Linked DNA regions of Streptomyces collinus. The protein of the gene in region 1 interacts with the protein of each later gene in a pairwise test. Links are inferred from orthologs where the notes say so. Each region holds a gene or a part of one and is shown in the gene's direction. Other genes may lie near its edges. The genes, in order: RFN52_RS16570 and ndk.

Region 1 (6,016 bases):
CAGGCCGTCGGAGACCATCGGGCCGCCCTTGTCCTCGTAGATCCCGGCGGCGGCCCGGTTGGAAGCCGTGATCACCAGAGCGCGATACGTCATGCCCGGCTCCAGTCGCCCGACTTGCCGCCCGTCTTCTCCTCCACCCGTACGTCCGTGATGACCGCTCCCTTGTCGACCGCCTTGACCATGTCGATCACGGTGAGCGCGGCGACGGAGACCGCGGTGAGGGCCTCCATCTCGACACCCGTGCGGTCCGTCGTCTTCACGGTGGCGAGGATCTCCACGGCGTCGTCCGCGACCGACAGGTCCAGTTTCACACCGGACACCGACAACGGGTGACAGAGCGGGATCAGATCGGGGGTGCGTTTGGCGCCCATGATCCCGGCGATCCGCGCGGTCGCGAGGGCGTCGCCCTTGGGGACGCCCTCGCCGCGCAGCAGCTCGATCACGCGGGGCGAGACGAGGACACGTCCGCTGGCGCGGGCGGTGCGCGCGGTCACGTCCTTCTCCGACACGTCGACCATGCGGGCGGCGCCCGCCGCGTCGATGTGCGTCAGCCGGTCCTGGGTGGGGCCGTCCTGCGGGGGTGGGTCCTGCGTGCTCATGCTGTGTGGCGCTCCCGGTCCGGGCCCGTCGCGGTGCGGCGCAGGGCCTGTTGTGCGCGACACGGTACCCCCAACCAGCGGCTATCCGCCGAGCAGGACCACCTCGACCTCGGTGCCCGGCTCGACGGACTCGGTGTCCTCGGGGACGGCGATCAGGGCGTCCGCGTGGGCGAGGGCGGCGACCAGGTGGGATCCGGCGCCGCCGACCGGGGTGACCTCGCCGTCGGCGTAGGTGGCGCGCAGGAACTGGCGGCGGCCCTTCGGTGAGGTCAGCGCCTTCTCCGCGGCCAGGGTCGCCCGGGTCGTGGGGCGGTGGACGTCCTCCAGGCCCATGAGGGTGCGGATCGCGGGGCGGACGAAGAGTTCGAAGGAGACGTACGACGACACCGGGTTGCCGGGCAGGGCCAGCAGCGGGGTGTGGTCGGGGCCGATGGAGCCGAAGCCCTGGGGCTTGCCGGGCTGCATGGCGAGCTTGCGGAAGTCGATGCCGCTGCCGGGCTCGTCCTCGTCGCCGACGTGCGACAGCGCCTCCTTGACCACGTCGTACGCGCCGACGCTCACGCCGCCCGTGGTGACCATCAGATCGGCGCGGACCAGCTGGTCCTCGATGGTGGAGCGCAGGGTCTCGGCGTCGTCGGCGACGGCGCCCACGCGGTAGGCGATGGCGCCGGCGTCGCGGGCGGCGGCGGTGAGGGCGAAGCTGTTGGAGTCGTAGATCTGACCGGTGCCCAGTTCCGTGTCGGGCTGGACGAGTTCGCTGCCGGTGGAGAGCACCACCACGCGCGGGCGCGGGCGGACCCGGACGGTGCCGCGGCCGATCGCGGCGAGCAGGGCGATCTGGGGCGGCCCGAGGACGGTGCCGGCCTCCAGGGCGCGGTCGCCGGCTTTCACGTCGCTGCCCTTGGCACGCACGTGCGCGCGGGCCTCGGCCGGGCGGTACACGTGCACGTGCCCGGTGGCGCCCTCGGGGCCGAGGCTGCGGGCGCGCATGCCGCGCACCGGGCCCTCGCCGAGCCCGCCGTCGGTCCACTCGACGGGCACGACCGTCTCGGCGCCCGGCGGCAGTGGGGCGCCGGTCATGATGCGGGCGGCCTGGCCGGGGCCCACGTGCAGCAGTTCGGCCTGGCCCGCGGCGACGTCCCCGACGACCTCCAGGGCCGCCGGGAACTCCTCGCTCGCGCCCGCGATGTCCGCGACCCGTACCGCGTAGCCGTCCATCGAGCTGTTGTCGAAGGGCGGCAGGGACACCGGCACCGTGATGTCCTCGACGAGGACACAGCCCTGGGCGTCGAGCAGGTGCAGCTCGATCGGCTCCAGGGGCCGGACGGTGGCGAGGATGTCCTCCAGGTGTTCGTCCACCGACCACAGGTGGTCGGGGCCGAAGTGGTCCTGGCCGGTGACGTGGGGCGCGGCGCTGCTCAACGGACTACATCTCCTCGGCTACGTAACTGCGAAGCCAGGTCCGGAAGTCCGGGCCCAGGTCTTCACGTTCGCATGCGAGTCGGACAATGGCACGCAGGTAGTCGCCGCGGTCGCCGGTGTCATAGCGGCGGCCCTTGAAGACGACGCCGTGCACGGGGCCGCCGGTCTTCTCCTCGGCGGTAGCCGCTGATGTATACGTCTCGGCGAGCTGCTGGAGGGCGTCGGTGAGCTGGATCTCGCCGCCGCGGCCGGGCTCGGTCCGGCGCAGTATCTCGAAGATGTGCGGGTCGAGGACGTAGCGGCCGATGATGGCGTAGTTGGACGGGGCGTCGGCCGGGTCGGGCTTCTCGACCAGGCCGCTGATCTGGACGACGTCGCTGTCCTCGGTGGTCTCCACGGCCGCGCAGCCGTAGAGGTGGATCTGCTCCGGGGCGACCTCCATGAGCGCGATGACGCTGCCGCCGCGCTGCTCCTGGACCTCGACCATGCGCTGCAGCAGGGGGTCGCGGGGGTCGATCAGGTCGTCGCCGAGGAGGACGGCGAAGGGCTCGTCACCCACGTGCGGGGCGGCGCACAGGACGGCGTGGCCGAGGCCCTTGGGGTCGCCCTGGCGGACGTAGTGCATGGTCGCGAGGTCACTGGACTCCTGCACCTTGGCGAGACGGCTGGCGTCGCCCTTCTTCTGGAGGGCCGACTCCAGCTCGTAGTTGCGGTCGAAGTGGTCCTCCAGGGGGCGCTTGTTGCGGCCCGTCACCATGAGGACGTCGTCGAGACCCGCGGCGACGGCCTCCTCGACCACGTACTGGATCGCGGGCTTGTCCACGACCGGCAGCATCTCCTTGGGAGTGGCTTTGGTGGCCGGCAGGAACCGGGTGCCGAGGCCTGCTGCGGGAATGACAGCCTTGCTGATCCGAGGGTGCAACTGAGTCATGTCGGCCACCCTATCCGGTGCCTTTGGATGGAATCTGCGGCTCCGGTTCATAGGCGCTCATATGAGCGTATTGCCATAGTTCGGGAGCAACCATTGAGGCCTATCGCACGTCCGGGCGAGCCTGACAAGCGGAGTTTGCGGCGCGAGATCCTCGCGGTGAGGAACAGGTTGACGGCGGATGACCTGCGGGAAACGTCGGCAGCGCTGGCCGGGCGGGCGCTGGAGCTGCCCGAGTTGGCGCGGGCCGGGACGGTGGCCGCGTACGTCTCGGTGGGGAGCGAACCCGGGACGCTCGCGCTCCTGGACGCGCTGCGCGCCCGGGGCGTGCGCGTGCTGCTGCCGGCCCTGCTGCCCGACAACGACCTGGACTGGGGCCCGTACGAGGGCGAGGGCTCCCTGGCGCGGGTGCAACACGGCAGCAGGATGGCCCTCTTCGAACCCGCCGGCGAGCGCCTCGGACCCGACGGCGTGACCACCGCCGACGCCGTGCTGCTGCCCGGCCTCGCGGTGGACGCGCGCGGGATGCGGCTCGGCCGGGGCGGCGGCTCCTACGACCGGGTCCTGGCACGGCTGGAGCGGGCGGGGGCGTATCCCGCCCTGGTGGTGCTGCTGTACGACTCCGAGGTCGTCGGGCGCGTCCCCGCCGAGCCGCACGACCGGCCGGTGGACGCGGTGGTGACACCGGCGGGGGTGCGACGCTTCCGGCCGGGGTCCTGACGCCGAAGGGCCCTCCACCCGTACGCGTGGAGGGCCCTTCGTTCACCGGTTCACGGTCTCAGCACCAGCTTGTCGGCCGTGCTCTTCTCGACCGCCTGGTCCGAGAAGGACCAGTCCAGCAGTTCGCCGGCGGCCCACTTGTCGGTCTGGTCGACGTAGTGCGCGTTGTAGGCGTGCCCGGAGGCGCCGGTGAGGTTGATCCACTTCGACTTGTCGAGGTCGCCGAGGTTCACCACCATCCGCATGGACGGCACCCACACCACCCCGTAGCCGCCGGCCGCGTTCCAGCCGGTCGCGTTGACCGTGGCCTCGCCGCCGCCGAGCTCCCATGGGCCGCGGTTGAGGGCGTACTGGAGGAAACCGGGGCCCGCGGTGCCGAGGGTCTGGTTCTTCAGGAACAGGCGGTGCAGCCGGCCCCAGCTCCAGGAGTCGATGTCCTTGCCGAGCTTGGCGGTCAGCTCCCAGCGGGCGTCGATCATGGCCCGCTTGAACAGCTGGTCGCGGTTGTGGGCGGCGGGACGGGTGCGCACCTCGGGGGTCGTCCACCAGTCGCTGTCCGGCTGGTTCATGAGCTTGCGCACCACCTCGAACCAGCGGTCGCCGCCGTCCGGCTGCGCCTGGTCGGGGTCGCGCTGGCCGCACTCGCGGACCTTCCGGGCCTCGTCGGCCGGGCCGGTGGTGTTGACCGGATCGACCCACAGGCACTGGCCCTTGGGCCGCAGCTCCTTGGGCAGCTTGTTGCCGAAGGCGAGCTTGAGGACGTTGCGCCACACCGCGTTGAAGTAGGCCGCCGCCGCGGAGTCGGCGTCCTGGGTGTAGTCCCAGCCCTCCAGGAGCTTCTGCGCCTCGCGGACGTCCTTGTTCCCGGGGTCGATCTTCAGCAGCGTGGGCACCAGCAGCCGGGCGATCTCGCTGCTGTTGTCCAGCTGCATCTGGCGCATGTCGTCCGTGGAGATCTTGCCGCCGTCCTTGATCTTCGACTGGATCAGGTCGGTGATCCGCTGGCTGCGCGCGCCGTAGCCCCAGTCCGCGGTGAGCGTGTAAGGGTACTTGCCCGGGTCGATCACGGCCTGGTTGGCGGTGACGATGTAGCCGCGCTCCGGGTCGTACTCGTAGGGCAGCGCGTCCTGCGGGATGTAGCCGCTCCAGCGGTACTTCGGGTCCCAGCCCGGCGCCGGGATGGAGCCGTCGTCGCCCTTCTGGCGCAGCGGGATCTTCCCCGGCAGCGTGTAGCCGATGTGGTTCTCGGTGTCGGCGTAGATCAGGTTCTGCGAGGGCACCTCGAACTGCGCGGCGGCCTTGCGGAAGTCGGTCCAGTTCTTCGCCTTGTTCATGGCGAAGACGGCGTCCATGGTGGTGCCGGGCTGCAGGGCGGTCCAGCGCAGCGCCACGCCGTAGCCGTCGCCTCTGTCGGGTGCGGCGGTGTCGACGGTGGCCTTCCTGCCGACCTTGACGAGCTCCTCGTCGCGGTCGGACAGCAGGGGCCCGTTGTTGGTCTCGCGGACGACGATCTTCTTCGGCGAGCCGCCGGCGACCTTGATGGTCTCCTCGCGGGTCTCGAAGGGCTTGACCTTGCCGTCGTAGAGGTAGCCGTTGCCGGTGATCTTCTCCAGGTAGAGGTCCGTGACGTCCACGCCGGAGTTGGTCATGCCCCAGGAGATGTTCTGGTTATGGCCGATTATCACGCCCGGCATGCCGGCGAAGGTGTAGCCGCTGACGTCGTACTGGCACGCGCCGGAGACGCTGCGGCAGTGCAGGCCCATCTGGTACCAGACGGACGGCAGGGAGGGCGACAGGTGCGGGTCGTTGGCCAGCAGCGGCTTGCCGGTGATGGTGTGCTCCCCGCCGACGACCCAGGAGTTGGAGCCGATGCCGTCGCCGTTCACGCCGACGGCCGGAGGGAGGTCGTCCAGGACGTTGGTGAGGCCGCCGAGCTGGCTGTCCAGGCCTGCGGTGCCCGAGGCGCCGGAGGCGGTGCCGCCCGCGCCGGAGGCCGTGCCCGAGCCGGTGCCCTGGGTGCCCGCGGTTCCGGCGGAGGCTCCCGCGGTGCCGCCGGTGCCGTTCGCGCCGGACGTACCGCTCGTGCCGGACGTGCCGCCCTGCTCGAACGCCCCCGTCAGCTCGTCGTACTGGCCCTCCTGGACGATCGCCTTGTTCCGGCCGTACGGGTACTGCGGGTACAGGTCGGCGATCTGCTTCGGGCCGAGGCGGCTGGTGAGCAGGGCGCGGTCGATCTCGTCCTGCATGTTGCCGCGCAGGTCCCAGGCCATCGCCTTCAGCCAGGAGATCGAGTCGACCGGGGTCCACTTCTGCGGCATGTAGTCGTTGGTGAAGCCCAGCGCCGCGT
Region 2 (5,950 bases), 680 kb from region 1 along the record:
CGGCGGGCAGCTGGTGACGCTGCGCGGGCTCGGCGGCGAGTACCCCGAGGTGTACCTGCCGCTGCACGGCGCACACCAGGCGCACAACGCGGCCGTCGCGCTCGCCGCCGTCGAGGCGTTCTTCGGCGTCGGTGCGCAGCGGGCCGACGCACTGGATCCGGACACGGTCCGCAAGGCCTTCGCCGCCGTGGCCTCGCCGGGCCGACTGGAGGTCGTGCGCCGGTCGCCGACGGTCGTGCTGGACGCCGCCCACAACCCGGCCGGTGCCCGGGCCGCGGCCGAGGCGATCGGCGAGGCGTTCCAGTTCAGCCGCCTCATCGGCGTGGTCGGCGCGAGCGGCGACAAGAACGTCCGGGGGCTGCTGGAGGCCTTCGAGCCGGTGTTCGCCGAGGTCGTCATCACGCAGAACTCCAGCCATCGCGCGATGGACGCCGACGAGCTCGCCGGTATCGCCGTGGAGGTGTTCGGCGAGGAGCGCGTCCAGGTCGAGCCGCGGCTGCCCGACGCCCTGGAGGCGGCCATCACGCTGGCCGAGGAGGAGGGCGAGTTCTCCGGCGGTGGTGTGCTCGTCACCGGTTCCGTCATCACCGTCGGCGAGGCCCGACTGCTCCTGGGGAGGGGCTGAGTCCCGTGCGCACGCTCTGTTCTTCGACCCTGATCGGCGAGTTCTTCGTCATCGGGTTCGCCGGTCTGGTCGCCATGAAGGACCCCGACCTGTCCATGACGACCGTGTGGACGGTCAGCGGCATCGCGATGTTCCTGTGCCTGGTGCTGTGCGGCCTGGTGACGCGCCCGGGCGGGGTCGTCCTCGGCTGGGCGCTGCAGATCGCGCTCATCGCGTCGGGGTTCGTCGTCCCGAGCATGTTCTTCCTGGGGGCGATCTTCGCGGCCCTGTGGTGGGCGTCGGTGCACTACGGCCGGAAGGTGGACGAGGCGAAGGCGAGATTCGCGGCCCAGGCGGGCTCCTCCACACCTGACGCTGCGTAACAGCCGCCCTGACACGCCGGGTAACCTCGTCCCACCGCTAAACCTTTACCTACAAGGAGCCCGTCGTGAGCCAGCGCACCCTCGTCCTCCTCAAGCCCGACGCCGTCCGTCGCGGCCTGACCGGCGAGATCATCAGCCGCATCGAGCGCAAGGCGGGCTGGACGATCACCGCGCTGGAGCTGCGCACGCTGGACCAGGAGACGCTGGAGCAGCACTACGGCGAGCACAAGGGCAAGCCCTTCTACGAGCCACTGGTGGAGTTCATGGCCTCCGGCCCGGTCGTGGCGCTGATCGTCGAGGGTGAGCGGGTCATCGAGGGCGTGCGCGCGCTGGCCGGCCCGACCGACCCGATCGCCGCCGCCCCCGGCTCCATCCGCGGTGACTTCGGCGTCATCGTCCGGGAGAACCTGATCCACGCCTCCGACTCCGAGGAGTCCGCCGAGCGCGAGGTGAAGATTTTCTTCCCCGGCCGGGCGTAGCGCCCGCACCTCACCAGCACATTCGGCAGGTCCGGGGTCCCCACGCCCCCGGACTTTGCGGCATATGCGTGGCGATCGAGGGAACGATGGTCCCCGAACGCCCGTCTCCAGAAGCGAATGCGGACGGCATCTGCTGACAATGGCGGAGACCCTCCCGCAGTGTTCGCGAAGGCGCGTCTACGATGGAAGCCTTCACGTCACAGCACCCACCTTTGCCTACCTGAAAAGCCCTCAAAAGCCAGTGGGAAGGCCAGACGAATCCTGATGGGGAACTCAATGTCGTTCATCGGCCGTGACATGGCTGTCGACCTCGGGACCGCCAACACGCTGGTGTACGTCAGGGGTCGCGGGATCGTACTCAATGAGCCGTCCGTCGTCGCGATCAACACCAACACCGGTGGCATCCTCGCGGTCGGCGCCGAAGCGAAGAAGATGATCGGGCGCACGCCCGGCAACATCGTTGCCGTGCGTCCGCTGAAGGACGGCGTGATCGCCGACTTCGAGATCACCGAGCGGATGCTCCGCTACTTCATCCTGAAGATCCACAAGCGGCGGTATCTGGCTCGTCCGCGGGTCGTCGTCTGTGTGCCCTCGGGCATCACGGGCGTCGAGCGCCGCGCCGTCATCGAGGCGTCGTCCCAGGCCGGCGCCCGCCAGGTGCACATCATCGAGGAGCCCATGGCCGCGGCCATCGGATCCGGCCTGCCGGTCCACGAGGCCACGGGCAACATGGTGGTCGACATCGGCGGCGGCACCACGGAGGTCGCGGTCATCTCCCTCGGCGGCATCGTCACCGCCCAGTCCATCCGCGTCGCGGGCGACGAACTGGACAACGCGATCATCCAGCACATCAAGAAGGAATACTCCCTCCTGCTGGGTGAGCGCACGGCCGAGCAGATCAAGATCACGATTGGTTCGGCGTACGACCTCGACTCCGACGAGCACACCGAAATCCGCGGCCGGGACCTCGTCTCCGGGCTGCCGAAGACCGTGGTCATCTCCGCCGCCGAAGTCCGCAAGGCGATCGAGGAGCCGGTCAACGCGATCGTCGACGCCGTCAAGACGACCCTCGACAAGTGCCCGCCGGAGCTGTCCGGCGACATCATGGACCGAGGAATCGTTCTGACCGGCGGCGGAGCGCTGCTGCGGGGTCTCGACGAGCGGCTGCGCCGGGAGACCGGCATGCCGATCCACATCGCCGAGGACCCGCTGGACAGCGTGGCGCTCGGATCCGGAAAGTGCGTCGAGGAGTTCGAGGCGCTCCAGCAGGTGCTGGACGCCCAGCCGCGCAGATGACATAACTCTTCGATTCCGCCGTACGGGACGATCTCCTCTCGTACGGCGGATCGTTGATATAGAGGCATAAGCTCCCACAAAGCAGCCCCTCGGGTTTCCCTGGGGCTTCCCGAATTCCTATGAGGAAGGGCACGGCCGCCGCACGTGAGGGACACACGAGAGAGCCGGCTGCTCCTGGTGCTGCTGATCGCCATCGCGTTCGCGCTGATCACGGTGGACATCCGCGGCGGGGAGGACTCGCCCGTCGACGGTGCCCGGCAGGGCGCGGCAACGGTCTTCGGCCCGATCGAGAGCGGCGTCTCGGCCGCGGTCGACCCGATCGGCAACGCGGTCTCCGCCATTCGCGACTCCGGGGAGCGGCACGACCGGCTCGCCACGCTGGAAGCGGAGAACGCGGCCCTGAAGGCGCGACTCGGCAGCGACGACCGCAGCCGCAGCCGCCTCAAGCAGCTCGACAAGATGCTGAAGATCGCCGGCCAGGGCCAGTACGGCATCAAGGGCGCCGAGGTCATCGCCATCGGAGCCGCGCAGGGCTTCTCCTGGACCATCACCATCGACGTCGGCGCCAACGACGGCATCAAGCGCGACATGACCGTCCTGAACGGGGAAGGGCTCGTCGGCCGCGTCACCACCGTCGGGCCCAACACCGCCACGGTCCTGCTGGCCAGCGACCCCGACTTCACGGTCGGCACCCGGATGGAGTCCGGCGACGAGCTCGGCTTCGCCTCCGGGCAGGGCGACCGCCCGCTGCGCGTCGAACTCCTCAACGGCAAGGCCGAGGTGAAGAAGGGCGACCGCCTGGTCACCTTCGGCTCCCAGGCCGACCGGCCGTTCGTGCCCGGCGTGCCCGTCGGCGTGGTCTCCCGCGTCGACCCCTCCGGCGGCGGCCTGACCCGCACGCTCTACGTCACGCCGTACGCCGCCTTCACCAAGCTCGACATCGTCGGTGTCGTCGTCGAGGCCCCGAAGAAGAACCCACGTGACACGGTGCTCCCGCCCAAGCCCAAGCCCACCCCGAGGCCGACGGTGACGGTGACCGTGACGCCGTCCCCCGAGGCGCCCGTGGACGGCCAGAACCAGCAAGAGCAGTAGGAGCTGTCACCCCATGCGCGTCAACCGGATCCTGCTCTCCTCCGCCCTGGTCGTCGTCGCCCTGGTGATCCAGGTCAGCGTCCTCGCCCGCCTGCACCTGCCGGGCGCCGTGCCCGACCTGTTGCTGCTCACCGTGCTCGGCCTCGCGCTGGTGTACGGGCACGTGGGCGGCGCCCTCGTCGGCTTCGGCGCGGGCCTGCTCGCCGACCTGGCCCCGCCCGCCGACCACGCCGCCGGGCGCTACGCCCTGGTGCTGTGCGTCATCGGCTACCTCGCGGGCCTGGTGAAACCCGAGACGGGCCGGCTCAAGTCCGCGACCGGCCCCATGGCCGTGGTGTTCGCCGCCGCAGTCGGCTCCACCCTGCTGTACGCCGGGGTCGGCGCCCTCGTCGGGGACACCGCCGCCCGCCATGTGGGCCTCGGCAGCCTGCTGTTCACGGCCGCCCTGTACGACCTGCTGCTCGCCCCCTTCGTCGTGCCGGGGATCATGGCCCTGGCCCGGCGCGCCGAGAACGATCCGCTCGCCGAGTCGACCTCGGCCGCGGCCAAGGCCACGGACTTCTCCTCCGGCTGGCTCTCCGGCGGCACCGGACTGAAGATCGGCAGCCAGCGCAACGGGCTGCGTGTGAAGGCCGCCCGGGCGCGGATGGCACGCGCCGGGCGCATCAAGGGGGTCAAGCGGCTGTGAGTGCAGGGAAGTTCACTCGAACGGGTCGGTCCCGTAGGAACGCCGGCTCGTGGGCCGGGCGTTCATCACTCGACGCCGCACACACATGCCCCGGCAGACCGCCGGCTCCGCACACCCGTACGCGCACCGAGAGGGGGAGGCAGCCGCAGTGACCAACATTCCCGAGACCGGCCGGAACTCACGTGTCCAGATCCGGCTCGTCGTCATCCAGGTCCTCGTCCTCTCCCTCCTGCTCACCCTCGGCGGGCGCCTCTGGTACCTCCAGATCCGCGAGGGCGCCGCCTACGCCAAGGAGGCCTCGGGCAACCACGTCCAGCAGGTCGTCCAGCCGGCCGTCCGCGGCTCGATCCTGGACGCCCGCGGCGTGGCCCTCGCCGACAACGAGACGCGGCTGGTGGTCTCCGCCTCGCGCACCGACCTGCTGAAGATGAAGGACGACGGCAAGGAAGTCCTCACCAAGCTCGCCAAGGTCCTGGGCATGACGCCCAAGGAGGTCCAGGAGAAGGTCCGGCTGTGCGACGCCGAGACGCCGCAGCCCTGCTGGAACGGCTCGCCCTACCAGCCCATCCCCATCACCGACGAGGCCACCGCCAAGCAAGCCCTCCAGATCCGCGAGCGCGCCGAGGACTTCCCCGGCATCACCGCCGAGCCTGAGGCCGTGCGCCGCTACCCGAGCCCCGGCAAGGCCAACACCGCCCAGGTCCTCGGCTACCTCTCGCCGGTCACCGACGAGGAGATCAAGAAGGCGCAGAACAGCAACTCGCCGTATCTCCGCTCCGACCAGGTCGGCCGCTCCGGCCTGGAGCGCCAGTACGACAAGGCGCTGCGCGGCAAGGCCGGCGTCACCCGCTACGAGGTCGACAACCTCGGCCGCGTCATCGGCCAGGCCGAGGCCGACCCGACCCACCCCGGCGACAACCTCGTCACCAGCATCGACTCCCGGGTCCAGCGGATCGCCGAGTACCAGCTGAACGAGGCGATGAAGGAAGCCCGCAAGCAGCACGACCGGAACACCGGCACCAACTACAAGGCCGACTCCGGCGCCGTCGTGGTGATGGAGGCCAAGACCGGCCGCGTCGTCGCCATGGCCTCGAACCCCACGTACGACCCGAACGCCTGGGTGGGCGGCATCTCCGCCAAGGACTACGCGCGGCTCACCGGCAAGAGCTCCAACTACCCGCTGCTCAACCGCGCCATCCAGGGCCAGTCGGCGCCCGGCTCCATCTTCAAGGTCATCCCGACGGCCGCCGCGGTCAACGCCGGTTACTCCTTCAACGGCCCCTACGAGTGCTCCAGCTCGTACTCGATCGGCGGCCAGGTCTTCAAGAACTTCGAGTCCAAGGGATACGGCCCGATCAGCCTCGGCCGCGCCCTGGAAGTCTCCTGCGACACGGTCTTCTACCGGCTC

The links.
Region 2: the proteins of RFN52_RS16570 (region 1) and ndk interact in binary tests that used the Escherichia coli proteins (3 or more experiments, as listed by UniProt). The link is inferred for Streptomyces collinus from one-to-one orthologs.

Annotation. Positions count from the first base shown.
Region 1 is NZ_CP133771.1:3,690,110-3,696,125, forward strand. The notes cover bases 2,070-4,894. They hold RFN52_RS16570 (5-formyltetrahydrofolate cyclo-ligase), read left to right. Parts: upstream 2,070-3,120; coding sequence 3,121-3,669; downstream 3,670-4,894. Other genes in these bases: galU (UTP--glucose-1-phosphate uridylyltransferase GalU), read right to left, coding at 2,070-2,952; RFN52_RS16575 (penicillin acylase family protein), read right to left, coding at 3,720-4,894. In the rest of the region: RFN52_RS16550 (MogA/MoaB family molybdenum cofactor biosynthesis protein), read right to left, coding at 1-93; cyclic pyranopterin monophosphate synthase MoaC, read right to left, coding at 90-599; molybdotransferase-like divisome protein Glp, read right to left, coding at 681-2,021; more of galU, read right to left, coding at 2,026-2,069; more of RFN52_RS16575, read right to left, coding at 4,895-6,016. UniProt on the Escherichia coli protein: Involved in the removal of 5-formyltetrahydrofolate.
Region 2 is NZ_CP133771.1:3,006,520-3,012,469, reverse strand. What follows is about bases 1-2,759. They hold ndk (nucleoside-diphosphate kinase), read left to right. Parts: upstream 1-1,052; coding sequence 1,053-1,466; downstream 1,467-2,759. Other genes in these bases: RFN52_RS13575 (rod shape-determining protein), read left to right, coding at 1,743-2,759; RFN52_RS13585 (DUF4233 domain-containing protein), read left to right, coding at 631-987; folC (bifunctional tetrahydrofolate synthase/dihydrofolate synthase), read left to right, coding at 1-625. In the rest of the region: more of RFN52_RS13575, read left to right, coding at 2,760-2,762; rod shape-determining protein MreC, read left to right, coding at 2,907-3,854; rod shape-determining protein MreD, read left to right, coding at 3,868-4,542; mrdA (penicillin-binding protein 2), read left to right, coding at 4,691-5,950. UniProt on the Escherichia coli protein: Major role in the synthesis of nucleoside triphosphates other than ATP. The ATP gamma phosphate is transferred to the NDP beta phosphate via a ping-pong mechanism, using a phosphorylated active-site intermediate.